DNA from 2 places in the Agromyces sp. NPDC127015 genome. Region 2 is predicted to be linked to the other one. Evidence: predicted binding sites of a transcription regulator. Region 2 holds the regulator's gene; the other holds the start of a gene.
The links. Region 2 encodes HrcA, which represses chaperone genes, less so after heat shock. Its sites were predicted from a motif close to TTNGCACTCGNNNNNNNCGAGTGCNAA; they were not measured.
Positions count from the first base shown of each region.

Region 1: the regulator HrcA is predicted to act here: its motif matches at 6,736-6,762, upstream of groES (co-chaperone GroES).

Region 1 is NZ_JBHXDI010000005.1:1,016-8,794, reverse strand. It holds gene ACFWGP_RS14850 (branched-chain amino acid ABC transporter permease) at 1-699, shown strand, start outside; gene ACFWGP_RS14845 (branched-chain amino acid ABC transporter permease) at 713-1,693, shown strand; gene ACFWGP_RS14840 (ABC transporter ATP-binding protein) at 1,698-2,597, shown strand; gene ACFWGP_RS14835 (ABC transporter ATP-binding protein) at 2,584-3,357, shown strand; gene ACFWGP_RS14830 (ABC transporter substrate-binding protein) at 3,747-5,045, opposite strand; gene rarD (EamA family transporter RarD) at 5,291-6,229, opposite strand; gene groES (co-chaperone GroES) at 6,348-6,644, opposite strand; gene ACFWGP_RS14815 (SAM-dependent methyltransferase) at 6,837-7,779, shown strand, end outside.
Region 2 is NZ_JBHXDI010000001.1:744,978-752,756, reverse strand. It holds gene ACFWGP_RS03500 (PhoH family protein) at 1-682, opposite strand, end outside; gene ACFWGP_RS03495 (HIT domain-containing protein) at 669-1,031, opposite strand; gene ACFWGP_RS03490 (16S rRNA (uracil(1498)-N(3))-methyltransferase) at 1,056-1,790, opposite strand; gene dnaJ (molecular chaperone DnaJ) at 1,804-2,904, opposite strand; gene hrcA (heat-inducible transcriptional repressor HrcA) at 2,953-3,975, opposite strand; gene ACFWGP_RS03475 (DUF4870 domain-containing protein) at 4,162-4,566, shown strand; gene ACFWGP_RS03470 (DUF4870 domain-containing protein) at 4,680-5,063, shown strand; gene hemW (radical SAM family heme chaperone HemW) at 5,109-6,347, opposite strand; gene ACFWGP_RS03460 (DUF1990 family protein) at 6,350-7,000, opposite strand; gene lepA (translation elongation factor 4) at 7,032-7,779, opposite strand, start outside.

The DNA.
Region 1 (7,779 bases), on a different contig from region 2:
ATCGGCATCGCGATCCTCATCGCGATCCTGCTGAGCGCGGGCCTCGGCTGGGGGCTCGACGCCGCACTCTGGAAACCGCTGCGGAAGCGGGGGGTCGGCGTCATCCAGCTCATGATCGTGAGCATCGGCCTCGCGCTCGCGATGCGCTACACGTTCCAGTTCTTCTACGGCGGCCAGACCCGGCAGCTGCCGGGTGCGTCGCCCGCCGAGTTCCACCTCGGTCCGCTGTCGCTGTCGTGGGTGGATGTCGCGAGCATGGGCATCAGCATCATCGTGCTGCTCGGCGTCGCCTGGTTCCTCCTGCGCACCCGCATCGGCAAGGCGACGCGCGCCGTCTCCGACAACCCGAGCCTCGCCTCCGCGAGCGGTATCGACGTCGACGGCACCATCCGCATCGTGTGGGTGCTGGGCGCAGCGCTCGCGGGCCTCAGCGGCATCCTCTGGGCCTACTACCGTCCGGGCGTGAGCTGGGACATGGGCTTCCAGATCCTGCTGCTCGTGTTCGCCGCCGTCACCCTCGGCGGGCTCGGCACGGCGTTCGGCGCACTCGTCGGCTCGCTCATCGTCGGACTGTTCGTCGAGCTCTCGACGCTCTGGCTTCCGGCAGACATGAAGTTCGTCGCGGCACTGGTGATCCTCATCCTCGTGCTGCTGTTGCGTCCGCAGGGCATCCTCGGTCGCCGAGAGCGGATCGGCTAGGAGGCCCGAAATGATCGACTGGGGAGCAATCTTCTCGAACGCGGCCGTCGAGGTGCTGAGCCCGACCACCGCCGCCTACGCCCTCGCGGCCCTCGGCCTCGCCGTGCACTTCGGCTACACGGGCCTGCTGAACTTCGGCCAGGCCGGCTTCATGGCGCTCGGCGCATACGGCTACGCCATCTCGGTGCTCACCTTCGGCTTCCCCGTCTGGGCCGCCGTGCTGGTCGCCGTCGGCGCATCCGTCGTGTTCGCGCTCATCCTCGGCATCCCGACCCTGCGGTTGCGAGCCGACTACCTCGCGATCGTCACGATCGCGGCGGCCGAGATCCTGCGACTGCTGTTCACCACGAACACCTTCCGCGACGTCACCGGCTCGGCGAACGGCCTCAGCGAGTACAAGGCCGGCTTCCGGGCGCTCAACCCGTTCAGCTTCTCGGGCAAGGCGGGCTTCGGGCCCTGGATGTTCAGCGCGAACGACTGGTGGAACATCGTGGTCGCGTGGACGATCGTCGCCCTCGCGTGCGTGCTCGTCTGGGTGCTCATGCGGAGCCCGTGGGGCCGCGTGCTCAAGGGCATCCGCGAAGACGAGGACGCGGTGCGCTCGCTCGGCAAGAACGTCTACTCGTACAAGATGCAGAGCCTCATCCTCGGTGGTGTCTTCGGCACATTCGCCGGCATGATCTTCATCCTGCCGCGAGCCGTCGTGCCCTCGAACTACGCGACGTCGCTCACGTTCTTCACCTGGGCGATCCTGCTGCTCGGCGGCGCTGCGACCGTGCTCGGCCCGGTGCTCGGCTCGATCGTGTTCTGGGTCGCGCTTTCGTTCTTCTCCGGATTCGTCGCCCGTGCGGTCGAGGCCGGCTGGCTGCCGATCTCCGAGGTGCAGTCGGGCCAGCTCCGCTTCATCCTGGTCGGCGTGGCGATCATGCTCATGGTCGTGTTCAGACCACAGGGCATGCTCGGGAACAAGAAGGAGATGTCCTTTGTCAAGTGACGCCATCCCCACGAAGAAGCCGGTCAAGAGCGTCGGCCTGCACGTCGGCGACGCCGTGCCGGGCTGCAAGAAGACCGATCCGATCCTCATCGCCGACGGGGTCAAGCGCACCTTCGGCGGCCTCACCGCGGTCGACGTCGCGCACGTCGAGGTCCCGCGCGGCGCCATCACGGCCCTCATCGGGCCGAACGGTGCCGGCAAGACGACGTTCTTCAACCTGCTGACCGGGTTCGACAAGCCCGACCACGGCACGTGGAGCTTCGACGGCAAGTCGCTCGCGCACGTGCCGGCCTTCAAGGTCGCGCGGCTCGGGCTGATCCGCACGTTCCAGCTCACCAAGGCGCTCGGGCTCCTGACCGTCATGGACAACATGAAGCTCGGGGCGACCGGCCAGCGGGGCGAGAACCTCTTCCGCGCCATGCTGCCGTTCCTCTGGCGCAAGCAGGACGACGAGATCGAGGCGAAGGCGCTCGAGCTGCTGGGCCGGTTCAAGCTCGATGCCAAGAAGGACGACTACGCGGCGAGCCTCTCCGGCGGCCAGCGCAAGCTCCTCGAGATGGCGCGGGCGCTCATGAGCGATCCGACGCTCGTCATGCTCGACGAGCCGATGGCCGGTGTGAACCCGGCGCTGACGCAGTCGCTGCTCGACCACATCCTCGACCTGAAGACCCAGGGCATGTCGGTGCTCTTCGTCGAGCACGACATGCACATGGTGCGCCACATCGCCGACTGGGTGATCGTGATGGCCGAGGGCAAGGTCGTCGCCGAGGGCGACCCGTACACGGTCATGCAGGATCAGGCGGTGATCGACGCGTACCTCGGCCAGCACCACGACCAGGATCTCGGCGCGACCGACACCGGCCACGTCGAAGCGCTGAAGGAGCTCATCGATGACGAACAGTAGCCCCGCCCCCGCCGTCGAGCAGCCGCCCGCGGGCGACCTCGTCGTCGACGTGCGCAGCATCACGGCCGGGTACCTCCCGGGCGTGAACATCCTCAACGGGTGCTCGCTGACCGCGGCGCCCGGCGAGCTGATCGGCATCATCGGCCCCAACGGGGCCGGCAAGTCGACGCTGCTCAAGTCGATCTTCGGCCTCGTGAAGGTGCGCGAAGGCGGCATCTTCCTGAACGGCGAGGAGATCACGAATCTCAAGGCGAACAAGCTCGTCGCAAAGGGCGTCGGCTTCGTGCCGCAGACGAACAACGTGTTCCCGTCGCTCACCATCCGCGAGAACCTCGAGATGGGCATCTACCTGCGCCCGAAGGGGCTCGGCGAGCGACTCGAGTTCGTCACGGCGATCTTCCCCGAGCTCGGAAAGCGACTCAGCCAGCGGGCCGGTTCGCTCTCGGGCGGCGAGCGCCAGATGGTGGCGATGTCGCGGGCGCTCATGATGGGCCCGCACGTGATGCTGCTCGACGAGCCGAGCGCCGGCCTCTCGCCGGTCAGGCAGGACGAGGCCTTCCTCCGCGTCAAGGAGATCAACAAGGCGGGCGTGACGACCATCATGGTCGAGCAGAACGCCCGGCGATGCCTGCAGATCTGCGATCGCGGCTACGTGCTCGACCAGGGTCGCGACGCCTACACCGGCACCGGTCGTGAGCTGCTCAACGACCCGAAGGTCATCGGCCTCTACCTGGGCACGCTCGGTCAGGACGAGGAGTGACCAGCTCCTGAACCACGACGAACGGGCGGATGCTGCGGCATCCGCCCGTTCCCATGTCCGCGGGGCCGGGTCGCCGCCTCCGCGGCCGCGACGTCCGCGAGGTGGAGTCGCGCGTTCGGCCGGCACCGGGGCGCTCCCCGCCGTTCGTGCGACTCGCATCGCGGAGTCGCGCGGACTGCCCGCGGCATCCCCGCGGTGCGACCGTTCACGCGATCCCACATCGTGGAGTCGCGCGAACTGCCCGCAACGTTCCCGCCGTGCGACCGTCTGCGCGACCTCAGGTCGGCGGCAGGCTGCGCGAGACGCTGCCGTTGGCGCCGCTCACGGCCGGCGCACGAGAAACGGCCCCGGCGCGATGCGCCGGGGCCGTTCCGAATGTCGCTGAACGCTTAGTTGACGCGCTCGGAGACGTTCTGGTCGTTGTACTCGTAGATGCCGATCGTGGCGCCCGTGGGGTCGCCGTTCTCGTCGAACGTGATCGGGCCCGACAGACCGTCGTAGTCGATCTGCTCGCCCTCGGCGAGGAGCTTGGCCGCCGACTCGAAGTCGGTGACCTTCTCGCCGCCGCCGGTCGTGCCGGAGATCTGCGTCAGGTAGTCGGCGATCGACTGGCCGCTCGTGTCGTTGGCCGCGTAGGCCGCGAGCGCGAACAGCACGATGTTGTCGTACGACTCCGCCGCGTAGGTGAAGTCGGTCAGGCTCGGGTCGATCTCCTTCAGGCGCTCGGTGAAGTCGCCGAGCGAAGCGAGGTCGAGACCGGGCGTGGTCGCCTTCGAGCCGGCGATGAGGCCGGGAGCGAAGTCCGCGCTGTAGTCGAGACGGTTGCCGTCGGTGAGGTAGATCTTGTCACCGGGGAAGCCGCCGCCGACGAGGTCGGGGATGATGACCTTCGCCTCGTTGAACGAGATGATCACGATCGCGTCGGGGTTCTGCGCCGTCACGTCGCCGATCTGGGTCGAGAAGTTCGTGTCGCCCGTGTTGAACGACGACTCCGCCACGACCTCGCCGCCGGCACCCTCGAACGCGTTCTTCGTCGCCTCGGCGAAGCCCGTGCCGTAGGCATCGTTCTGGTAGATGATGCCGAGCGTCGAGTTGCCGTCTTCGGCGGCCAGGTTGCCGAGCACCTCGCCCTGCAGCAGGTCGGAGGGAGCGGTGCGCCAGTAGAGCCCGTTGTCGTCGATGGTCGACAGGTCGAGACCCGTGTTCGACGGCGACATGAGCACGACGCCCGCGCTCGTGACCTGCTCGTAGATGTTGCGGGTCGTCGCCGACGCCGCAGCGCCCGAGATGGCCGAGACGCCGCCCGAGAGCAGGTCGGTGACCGAACCCGTCGCGACGTCGACCGTGCTGTCGCCCTCGTCGCGGAGGGTCAGCTCGATGTTGATGCCGAGGTCGGCGGCGTTGATGTCGTTGACCGCGAGCTGGGCAGCCGCGATCTGGGGCGGGCCGAGCACCGCGAGCGTGCCGCTCTGCGGTGCGAGCTGGCCGACCTTCAGGGTCAGGTCGCGCTCGCCGGCCTCGATCGGCTGGGCATCGCCGGTGTCGGCGGGCTTCTCGCTCTCGGTCGACGACGGTGACCCGCCTGAGGTGCACGCGGTGAGCAGGAGGGTGCTGACGCCGACGATGGCGAGACCCGTCCAGGCTGCGCGCGCAGAACGCTTGGCCGAAGCCTTCGCGAAGACGCTCATGTTGCTCCTTGGGACTGAAGGAATTCGTTACACAATCAAGCGTCAGTCCTGACGCCGTTGATTGACAGTATTGCGGGCCCACCGCGGAAACAAGTCACCGCGGTCACAACCCGGTAACACCGGCCGGATCGTTACCGGGTCGACACCTGCGCGGCCTCCGACGCACGGAATCCGCGTCATGCGGCGTCATCCGCTGCGGATTCCGCCGTTCGGGACTCCGGCCGCCGAAGGTCCGCCGAAGTCCGTCAGACGGGCTCGGCGACGATCCGTCGCGCCGCACGGCCGCGACGCACGAGGTCGACGGTGAGCACGGCGAGCGCGACCCAGACGAGGGCGAACCCGATCCACCGCTCGGGCGGCATCGGCTCGCCGAGCACCGCGACGCCGACGATGAACTGGATGAACGGCGCGAAGTACTGGATGAACCCCATGTAGATGAGCGGCAGCCGCCGCGATGCCGCGGCGAACAGCAGCAGCGGCACCGCCGTGACGACGCCGGCGAGCGAGAGCAGCACCGCGTGCCAGGCCCCCTCGGTGCCCATCGTGAGACCTTCGGTCGCGGCGATCCACCACAGCTGCGCGGCAGCGACGGGCGCGAGCCAGAGCGTCTCGAGCGTGAGGCCCGACACGGCGTCGACCCTGGGGCCGACGCGCTTCTTGATGAGCCCGTAGAACCCGAACGAGAACGCGAGCAGCAGCGCGATCCAGGGGAACTGCCCGTGCCCGACCGCGAGCACGACGACCGCGACGATCGAGATGCCGACGGCCACCCACTGCGTCGGGTTGAGGCGCTCGCGCAGCACGAGCACCCCGAGGAAGATCGTCACGATCGGGTTGATGAAGTACCCGAGGGATGCCTCGACGACCTGCTCGTTCACCGCCGCGTAGACGTACGTCTCCCAGTTGACGAAGATCAGGGCGCCCGCCGCGGCCATCGTGAAGAGCACCCGGCGGTTGCGCAGGAGCGCGACGAACTTCGACCATCCGCGGGTGACGGTGATCAGCAGGGCGCAGAAGACGAGCGAGAGCAGGATGCGCCACGCGACGATCTCGACCGACCCGGTGGGTGCGAGCGCGATGAAGTAGATGGGGAGCACGCCCCAGAGCAGGTACGCGGAGATCGCGTAGCCGAGACCCGCTCGGCTGATCGCGCCGTGATCGGCGTGGGCTGAGCGGGAATTCACCGATCCAGCCTACGCCCGGCGGGCGACACCGCCGTTTCGGGGCACCCTTCGGGCCCCAGGAACGCCGAACGGCCCGGATACCGAGGCATCCGGGCCGATCGTGAAGGTTTCGGGTCGCTCAGCGAACGACGACCGCGAGCACGTCGCGGGCCGAGAGCACGAGGAAGTCCTCGCCACCGAACTTGACCTCGGTGCCGCCGTACTTCGAGTAGATGACCTTGTCGCCGACCGCGACGTCGAGCGGAACGCGGTTGCCGTTGTCGTCGATGCGACCGGGACCGACGGCGACGACCTCGCCCTCCTGCGGCTTCTCCTTCGCAGTGTCGGGGATGACGAGACCCGACGCGGTGGTCTGCTCGGCCTCGACCTGCTTGATGACGATGCGATCCTCGAGCGGCTTGATGGAAACCGACACGGTTACCCCTTTTCTAGACGAATGCCGTCTTTTGACGAAAGACTGGTTAGCAGCCTCGGAGCGAGAGTGCTAAGCCGAGTCTAGGCGCGTTCTGGCACTCGTGCAACGTGAGTGCCAGCGCCGTTCACGCGCGGCGAACACGAGCGACCGACGCGGCCGTGCGGGCCGCTCGTCCGGTGCTAGCGTTGCCGGGTGGAACGCTCCGACCTCGTCGAACTCCTCTCCCCCGAAGGCCTGCGCCTGCTCGACGAGCTGCCCGAGTGGGACTCGAAGGCCGACATCGTGAAGACCGTGGCCGAGCTGCGCCGGAGGGGCTACGCCGCCGGCCTCGTCGCGGCCGTGCTCAGCCAGTCGAAGCTGCGCGCGAAGGCTGCCGCGAAGTTCGGCCCGTTCGCCGCGCGCATGCTGTTCACCGAGCCCGGCCTCGAGCAGGCCACCCGGCTCCAGGTCGCCGCCCTCCACGCTGGTCGCTTCTCGCGCGCGGGCGTCCGCCACGTCGCCGACCTCGGCTGCGGCATCGGCGGCGACGCTTTGGCCATGGCCGCGATCGACCTCGAGGTCACCGCGGCCGAGGCCGACGAGGTCACCGCGGCGATCGCCGCCTACAACCTCACCCCGTTCCCCCAGGCGCGCGTCCTCCACGCTCGTGCCGAGGACGTCGCGCTGGGCGGCATCGACGGCGCCTGGCTCGATCCGGCGCGGCGCACCACGGCGGGCGGCACCACGACCCGCATCGCGGATGCCTCGGCGTACTCGCCGAGCCTGGACTTCGCCTTCGGGCTCGCCGAGCGGATGCCCGTCGGCGTGAAGCTGGGCCCGGGCACCGATCGCGACGTGATCCCCGCCGGTGCCGAGGCGCAGTGGGTCTCGGTCGACGGCGACGTCGTCGAGCTCGCCGTCTGGCTCGGCGTGCTCGCCCGACCGGGCGTCGGGCGATCCGCGCTCGTCATCCGCGGCGATGCCGCACACGAACTCGCCGCCGCGGCCGACAGCGAGGACGCCCCCGACGGCCCGCTCGGCGACTATCTCTACGAACCCGACGGTGCGGTCATCCGCGCACGGCTCATCGGCGATCTCGCGCGCGAGCACGGCGCCTGGATGCTGAGCCCGGGCATCGCGTACCTCACGGCCGACA
Region 2 (7,779 bases):
CGAGCAGCTTCGGCACGAGCTCGGGGTCCATCATCTCGTTGAGGGCGTCGTAGAGCGGCCGCAGGTAGGGGTCGATCTTGTCGGTGAGCGTTCCGGGCAGGAACCCGAGCCGCTCCCCCGCCTCGACCGCGGGGCGCGTGAGGATGATGCGATTGACCTCTTTGCGCTGCAGCGCCTGCACCGCCTTCGCCATGGCCAGGTACGTCTTGCCGGTGCCTGCGGGGCCGATGCCGAAGACGATCGTGTTCTCGTCGATCGCGTCGACGTAGGCGCGCTGGCCCTCGGTCTTCGGCCGGATGGTCTTGCCCCGGCTGGAGACGATCACCTGGCCGAGCAGGTCGGAGGGCTTCGCGTCGGGGTCGGCGTCGAGCATGCGGGCTGAGCTCCTCACTTCGGTCGGGGTCGGGTCCTGGTCGCGGCGCACCAGTTCGAGCAGCTCCTCGATCAGCCGGCGTACCCGGCGACGTTCATCGGCAGCGCCGCGGATCGCGATCTCGTTGCCGCGGACGTGCACCTCGACGCCCGGGTATTCGCGCTGGACGGAGGTCAGCAGTCGGTCCTGGGGCCCCAGCAGGCGCACCATCTGCACCCCGTCGATGCGCAGGCGCTCTTCGTCGACGCCGGTCGCCGCCCCCTCCGGCCCGGTCGGCACCGCGGACTCCGTCGACTCAGGCTCCGGCAAGCGTGCCCTCCTCGAGCCCGCCCGCGAGGACGTGCGCGTGCACGTGGAACACGGTCTGGCCGGCCGAGGCACCGGTGTTGAACACCAGGCGGAACTCGCCGTCGGCGAGGTCGCCCGCGACGTCGCGAGCCACGCCGACGAGCTCGGCCAGCAGCTCGGGGTCGCCCGCGGCGAGTTCGACCACGTCGCGGTAGTCGCCCGCCTTCGTCGTGACGATCACGTGCACCGGCGCCTGCGGTGCGATGTCGTGGAACGCGATGACGCGCTCGGACTCGGCGACGATGCGCGCCGGGATCTCGCGCGCGACGATGCGTTCGAAGACGGTCGGTTCAGCGCGCGAGTCGGTCATTCCACCATCGTAGCGAGGGATCGCTCACCACCGCCCGAGCCGGACGCTCAGCACGGCGATCGCCGCGGGACCGGCGGTCGAGGTGCGGAGCACCGATGCGCCGAGGCGCACCGTCTCGGCGCCGGCGGCGACGAGGCGGTCGAGCTCGTCGGGCGCGATGCCGCCCTCGGGCCCGACCACGAGCGCGAGGTCGCGGCCGTCGGGCTCGAGCTCGGTGAGCGCCATACGTGCGGTCGGCTCGAGCACGAGCACGCGGGTTCCGGCCAGCCGCGCGGCCAGCCCGGCCGTCGTCGTGACCTCGGTGACCTCGGGCTGCCAGGCGCGGATCGACTGCTTGACGGCCTCGCGCACGATGGTGGCCCAGCGGCGCCTGCCCTTCTCGGCCTTCGGGCCCTCCCACCGCGACACCGAACGGGCGGCGGCCCACGGCACGACGGCGTCGACGCCGAGCTCGGTCGACGCCTGCACGGCCATCTCATCGCGGTCGCCCTTCGCGAGGGCCTGCACGAGCGTGATCGCCGGGGAGGGACGCTCCTCGACGGCGACCTCGTCGGCGACGAGCACGAGCTCGCGGGGCTCGGTCGCGACGACCGAGCCACGGACGATCACCCCGCGCCCGTCGCCGATCGCGATGCGCTCGCCCGTGCGGATGCGCGCGACGGTGACGGCGTGCCGCGCCTCGTCGCCCGTGAGCCGCACCTCCGCGCCCGGGGCGAGCGCGCCGAGGTCGAGGGACTCGTCGAGGTACAGGCTGCTCATCTGCGGACTCCGCTCAGCCGAGGAACCGGTCGCGGAGCCGGGCGAACAGCCCCTGCTGGAAGTGGCTGAGCTCGGGCTCGGGCGACCGCTTCGACGCCGCGAACTGCGAGATCAGATCGCGCTCCTTCGACGACAGCTTCGTCGGCGTGACGACCTGCACGCCGATCTTGAGGTCGCCGCGGCCGTTGCCGCGGAGCTTGGTGACCCCGCGGTCCTTCACGGTCAGGATCTCGCCGCTCTGCGTGCCGGCCTTCACCTCGAGCTCGACGTCGCCGTCGAGACCGGGGATCGTCGCGTCCGTTCCGAGGATGGCGTCGGTCATCGCGACCTCGAGGGTCGCGAGCAGGTCGTCGCCGTTGCGGCTGAACACCTCGTGGTTCTTGACCTTGATCTCGAGGTAGAGGTCGCCGTTCGGTCCACCGGCGGGGCCGGCCTCGCCGGAGCCCGGCATCTGCAGGCGAACACCCGTGTCGACGCCCGCAGGGATGTCGACCGGCACCGTACGACGTGCGCGCACGCGCCCCTGGCCCTGGCAGGTGATGCAGGGCGTGGCGATGATCGTGCCGTAGCCGCGGCAGGTGCCGCACGGGCTCGAGGTCATCACGTTGCCGAGGAGCGAGCGCACCTGGCGCTGGATCTGGCCGCTGCCGTGGCAGATGTCGCACGTGACGGGCGAGGTGCCCGGCTGGCAGCACGACCCCTGGCAGGTCTCGCAGCGCACGGCCGTGTCGACCTCGATGTCGCGATGGGTGCCGAAGATCACCTCGTCGAGGCCGACCTCGACGCGGATCAGGGCGTCCTGGCCGCGCTCACGCCGCGACCGCGGGCCACGGCTCTGCTGGCCGGCACCGAAGAACGTCTCGAAGATGTCGCCGAAGCCGCCGAAGTTCTGGCCGCCGAAGCCGCCCTGGCCGCCGCCGAGGTCGTACTGCTGGCGCTGCTTGGGGTCGCTCAGCACGTCGTACGCGTGGGTCACCTCTTTGAAGCGCTCGGATGCCTCGGCGCCCGGGTTCACGTCGGGGTGGAGTTCTCGCGCGAGGCGGCGGTACGCCTTCTTGATCTCGTCGGGGGTGGCGTCGCGGGAGACGCCGAGGACCTCGTAGTGGTCGGCCACGGAGGGCTTGTCCTTTCGGTTGCGCCGGTCGGTTCGGACGGCGGCTGGTCAGTTCTCGCCGAGCGTGCGGGAGAGGTATCGGGCGACGGCGCGGACGGCCGCCATGCTGTTGGAATAGTCCATTCGGGTCGGCCCGACGACGCCGAGGCGCGAGATGTCGCGCCCGGGGATCTCGAACGCACTCGACACGATCGACGTCTCGCCGAGGCCGAACGAGGCGTTCTCTCGGCCGATGCGAACGGCGACGGCGTGCTCGTCGGTCGCCATCTCGCCGAAGAGCCTGAGCAGCACGACCTGTTCCTCGATCGCCTCGATCACCCCGAGGATCGACCCGGCGAAGTCCTGTTCGGTGCGCACGAGGTTCGCGGCACCCGCGACGACCAGCCGGTCGCTGCGCTGCTGGCGCGCCTGGTCGGCGAGCGTCGCGGCGAGCGTGTGCAGCACCGCGGCGTGGCGCCGGTCGACGACGTCGAGCTCGCCCGACAGCAGCTCCGAGGCATCCGTCATCGTGGTGCCCGCGACGAGCTCGTTGAGGCGGTGCCGGAGCGACGCGAGCGTCTCGTCGTCGACCGGTTCGGCGAGCTCGGCGAGCCGCTGCTCGACCTGGCCGGAGTCGGCGATGAGGATGCAGAGCACGCGGGAGGGTGCGAGCGCGACGAGCTCGACGTGACGCACCCGTGCACTCGAGAAGCTCGGGTACTGCACGACCGCGAGCTGCTTCGTGAGCTGGGAGATGAGGCGAACGGTGCGGGCGAGCAGTTCGTCGAGGTCGCTCGACTCGCCGAGGAAGGTCTCGATCGCCTGTCGCTGCGCCGAGCTCAGCGGACGCACGTCGGTGAGCTGGTCGACGAAGACGCGATAGCCCTTGTCGGTCGGAATGCGGCCCGACGACGTGTGCGGCGCCGCGATCAGCTCCTCCTCTTCGAGGAGTGCCATGTCGTTGCGGATGGTCGCGGCCGAGACGCCGAAGGCGTGGCGTTCGACGATCGTCTTCGAGCCGACGGGTTCGCGCGAGGCGACATAGTCCTGCACGATCGCGCGGAGCACCGCGAGACTGCGTTCGGAGACCATGGCCCTCGCTTCCTCTGCACGGCTTGGCACTCGATCGATCGGAGTGCCAATCATATCGCGACATCCCGTGACCCGGCCGTTGCCGCGGTCCCACCGGGGCGCTACCGTATGGATGTTCCGCGCGCCGCCCCCGTTCCCGCGGCCCGCGCCTCCACCCGACCGTTCCCGCCCCCGAAAGGCATGCCCATGAGCGACTCCGCACCGCCGCCCCCCGCCCCCGAGCCGCAGCCGGCCGCCCCCCTCGCCCACGACCAGGACGTGCTCTGGGGCTCGCTCGCCCAGCTCGGCGGCATCGTCGGCCCGCTGCCCTCGCTCATCATCTGGCTCGTGTTCAAGGACCGCGGCCCGTTCACGAACGTCGAGGCGAAGGAGGGCCTCAACTTCCAGATCACGGCGATCATCGCGTACGTCGCGATCGTGATCGTGAACATGGTGCTGGCCCTCGTGACCTTCGGGTTCTGGGGGTACGTCGGGTGGCTCCTGCCGACCGCGCTCTGGGTGACCGTCGTCGTGTTCTCGATCCTCGCGTACCTCAAGGCGAAGGACGGCGTGCACTACCGGTACCCCTTCGCCATCCGCCTCATCAAGTAGCCGGTTCGACGACGCATTGCCGAGCGCGCCGCGGGAACTCTTCCGCGGCGCGCTCGTCTGTGCCAGCATGACAGCGACCCGCCGCCGCCCGGCGGCCCGATCAAGGAGAGACCATGTCCGAGGGCACCCCGCCACCTCCCCCGCCCGTGAACCCCTACGAGCAGAACCAGCCGCTCAGCCCGTCCGACGAGAAGCTCTGGGCGACGCTGATCCAGATCGGCGGCATCATCTTCGGCGTCCTGCCGTCGCTGATCGGCTACCTCATCCTGAAGGACAAGGGCCCGTTCGTCCGCGGCCACGCGGCGACGGCGCTGAACTTCCAGATCACGCTGCTCATCGCCTATGTCGTCGGCTGGATCACCGCGTTCATCCTGATCGGATTCATCATCCTCGCCGCGGCGTGGATCTGCTCGATCGTCTTCGGCATCATCGCCGCGATCGCGGCGAACAAGGGCGAGCCGTACGTCTACCCGATCGCGATCAAGTTCGTCAACTGAGCTCGTCCGCACCGGTTCTCGATCCGCGCCCCGCGTCGTCGGGCGCTACTCGACCACCGGAGCGTCGAGCAGCCGCCGCACCACCGCGTCGGCGAGGAGCCGCCCCTTCCGCGTGAGCGTCAGCACGCCGGAGAGGGCGGCTCTCGCGTCGACGAGGCCGTCTGCGATGAGCCCGGCGACCGCATGACGGCCGCCGGTGTGCAGCGAGGCGAGCTCGAGCCCCTCCCGGATCCGCGTCGCGAGCAGCACGCGCTCGGTCTCGCGCGTCGGTCCGTCGAGCACTTCGCGGCCCACGGCGGGCGAGATGCCCTTCGCGAGGCGTTCGGCGTACGCCGAGGGATGCTTCGCGTTCCACCAGCGCACGCCGCCGACGTGGCTGTGCGCGCCCGGGCCGACGCCCCACCAGTCGTCGCCCCGCCAGTACCCGAGGTTGTGGCGCGACCGGTGCCGGGTGCCGCGCGCCCAGTTGCTGACCTCGTACCAGTCGTAGCCGGCCGCGGCGAGCGACTCGTCGGCGAGCTCGTACATGTCGGCCTCGAGGTCGTCCGACGGCGTCGCGAGCTCACCGCGGCGGATCTGCCGGGCGAGCTTCGTGCCGTCCTCCACGATGAGCGCGTACGCGCTCAGGTGGTCGGGGCGCTGCGCGATGGCGTGCTCGAGGCTGCGCCGCCAGTCGTCGAGCGACTCCCCCGGCGTGCCGTAGATGAGGTCGAGGCTGACGTCGAGCCCTGCGTCGCGGGCCCACTCGACGACCTGCGGCACCCGCTCGGGGTCGTGCGTGCGGTCGAGCGCCGCCAGCACGTGCGGAACCGCCGACTGCATGCCGAACGACACGCGCGTGAACCCGCCGGCCGCGAGCTCGTCGAGCTCTCGCCGTCCGACCGAGTCGGGATTCGCCTCGGTCGTGACCTCGGCGCCGGGCGCGAGGCCGAACTCGTCGCGCACGGCGCCGAGCATCTCGACGAGGTCGGCGGCGGGCAGGAGGGTGGGCGTGCCGCCGCCGAAGAACACGGTCTCGACCGGGCGGGAGGGGACTTCGGATGCCTCGAGCACGCGCCGCGACATCCTGATCTCGTCGATCGCCTGGCCCGCGTAGTCGGCCTGCCGGGCGCCGCGCAGCTCGTCGGACGTGTACGTGTTGAAGTCGCAGTACCCGCACCGCACCCGGCAGAACGGCACGTGCACGTAGACGCCGAACGCGCGGTCCGCGGCGCCCGCGGCCGCCTGGGCCGGCAGCAGGCCGTCGGCCGGAGCCGGTTCGCCGAGCGGCAGCGCCGAGCCCACGCCTACACGCCGCCGGCGGGGTGGAGCGCCCGCAGCTCCCTGCGGGTGAGCTCGCGACGACGACGACGGGTGGACGGCGAGAGCACGGCGCGCACGCCGCCCGCGGTCGCGAGGATCGAGCGGATGGTGAGCCACACCGTGTCGTCGTCGCGGTGCTCGAGGATGAACGACTCCTCGCCGGTCTCGGCGCCGTGCGCCGTCGTTCCGTAGGCGAAGCCGATCCGGTTCGGTTCGTCGATCACGTAGACGACGAGCACGGGGGTCTTCGCCGTGCCGAACCGCCGCTTGTGCTCGAGCGTCGCGGTCATGCCCGCGGCGATGTACGGGGTGCCGTCGGCGCCGAACCGGTCCTCCGTGCGGGGCGCGGGCTGGTCGGCGAGCGGGGCGCCGGTCGGGTCGAACACGATGCCGGGGTACTGGGCCCCGGTGCCGGCCGACACGTCGGCGATCGTGAACCCGGCTCCCCGTTGGATGCCCCACGTCATGAGCGCCTCGGCCGAGCGGTCGAACCGCTCCTGGCCCGAGCCGAGCCGTACCGCGTCCTCGGCGGGCCGGAGGCCCACCGGCGGGTAGCGGAGGAAATCGGGGTCGAGCGTGGCGCCGATCGCCCCGTAGGTGACCGACTGGTCGGTGAACGTGCTTCTGCGAGTCATCCGTGTTCCTTCGCGCGCGGCGGGCCGCGCGCTACTTCTTGGCGTCCTTCTTGGTCTCCGTGTCGCCCGACAGCGCCGCGATGAAGGCCTCCTGCGGGACCTCGACCCGGCCCACCATCTTCATGCGCTTCTTGCCCTCCTTCTGCTTCTCGAGGAGCTTGCGCTTGCGGGTGATGTCACCGCCGTAGCACTTGGCGAGCACGTCCTTGCGCATCGCACGGATCGACTCTCGCGCGATGATGCGCGCACCGATCGCGGCCTGGATCGGCACCTCGAACTGCTGGCGGGGAATGAGCTCGCGCAGCCGACCGGTCATGAGCACGCCGTAGGCGTAGGCCTTGTCGCGGTGCACGATCGCGCTGAAGGCGTCGACCTGCTCGCCCTGCAGCAGGATGTCGACCTTCACGAGGTCGGCCGCCTGGTCGCCGACCGGCTCGTAGTCGAGGCTCGCGTACCCGGCCGTCTTCGACTTCAGCTGGTCGAAGAAGTCGAAGACGATCTCACCGAGCGGGATGTTGTACCGGATCTCGACGCGGTCCTCGCCGAGGTACTCCATGCCGAGCAGGCTGCCGCGGCGCGACTGGCAGAGCTCCATGATCGTGCCGACGTAGTCCTTCGGGGCGAGGATCGCGGCCTTCACCATGGGCTCGCGCACCTCGGCGATCTTCGCGCCCGTCGGGAACTCGCTCGGATTCGTGACGGTGACGGTCTTCTTGTCCTCGGTCGTGACCTCGTAGACCACGCTCGGCGCCGTCGCGATGATGTCGAGCCCGAACTCG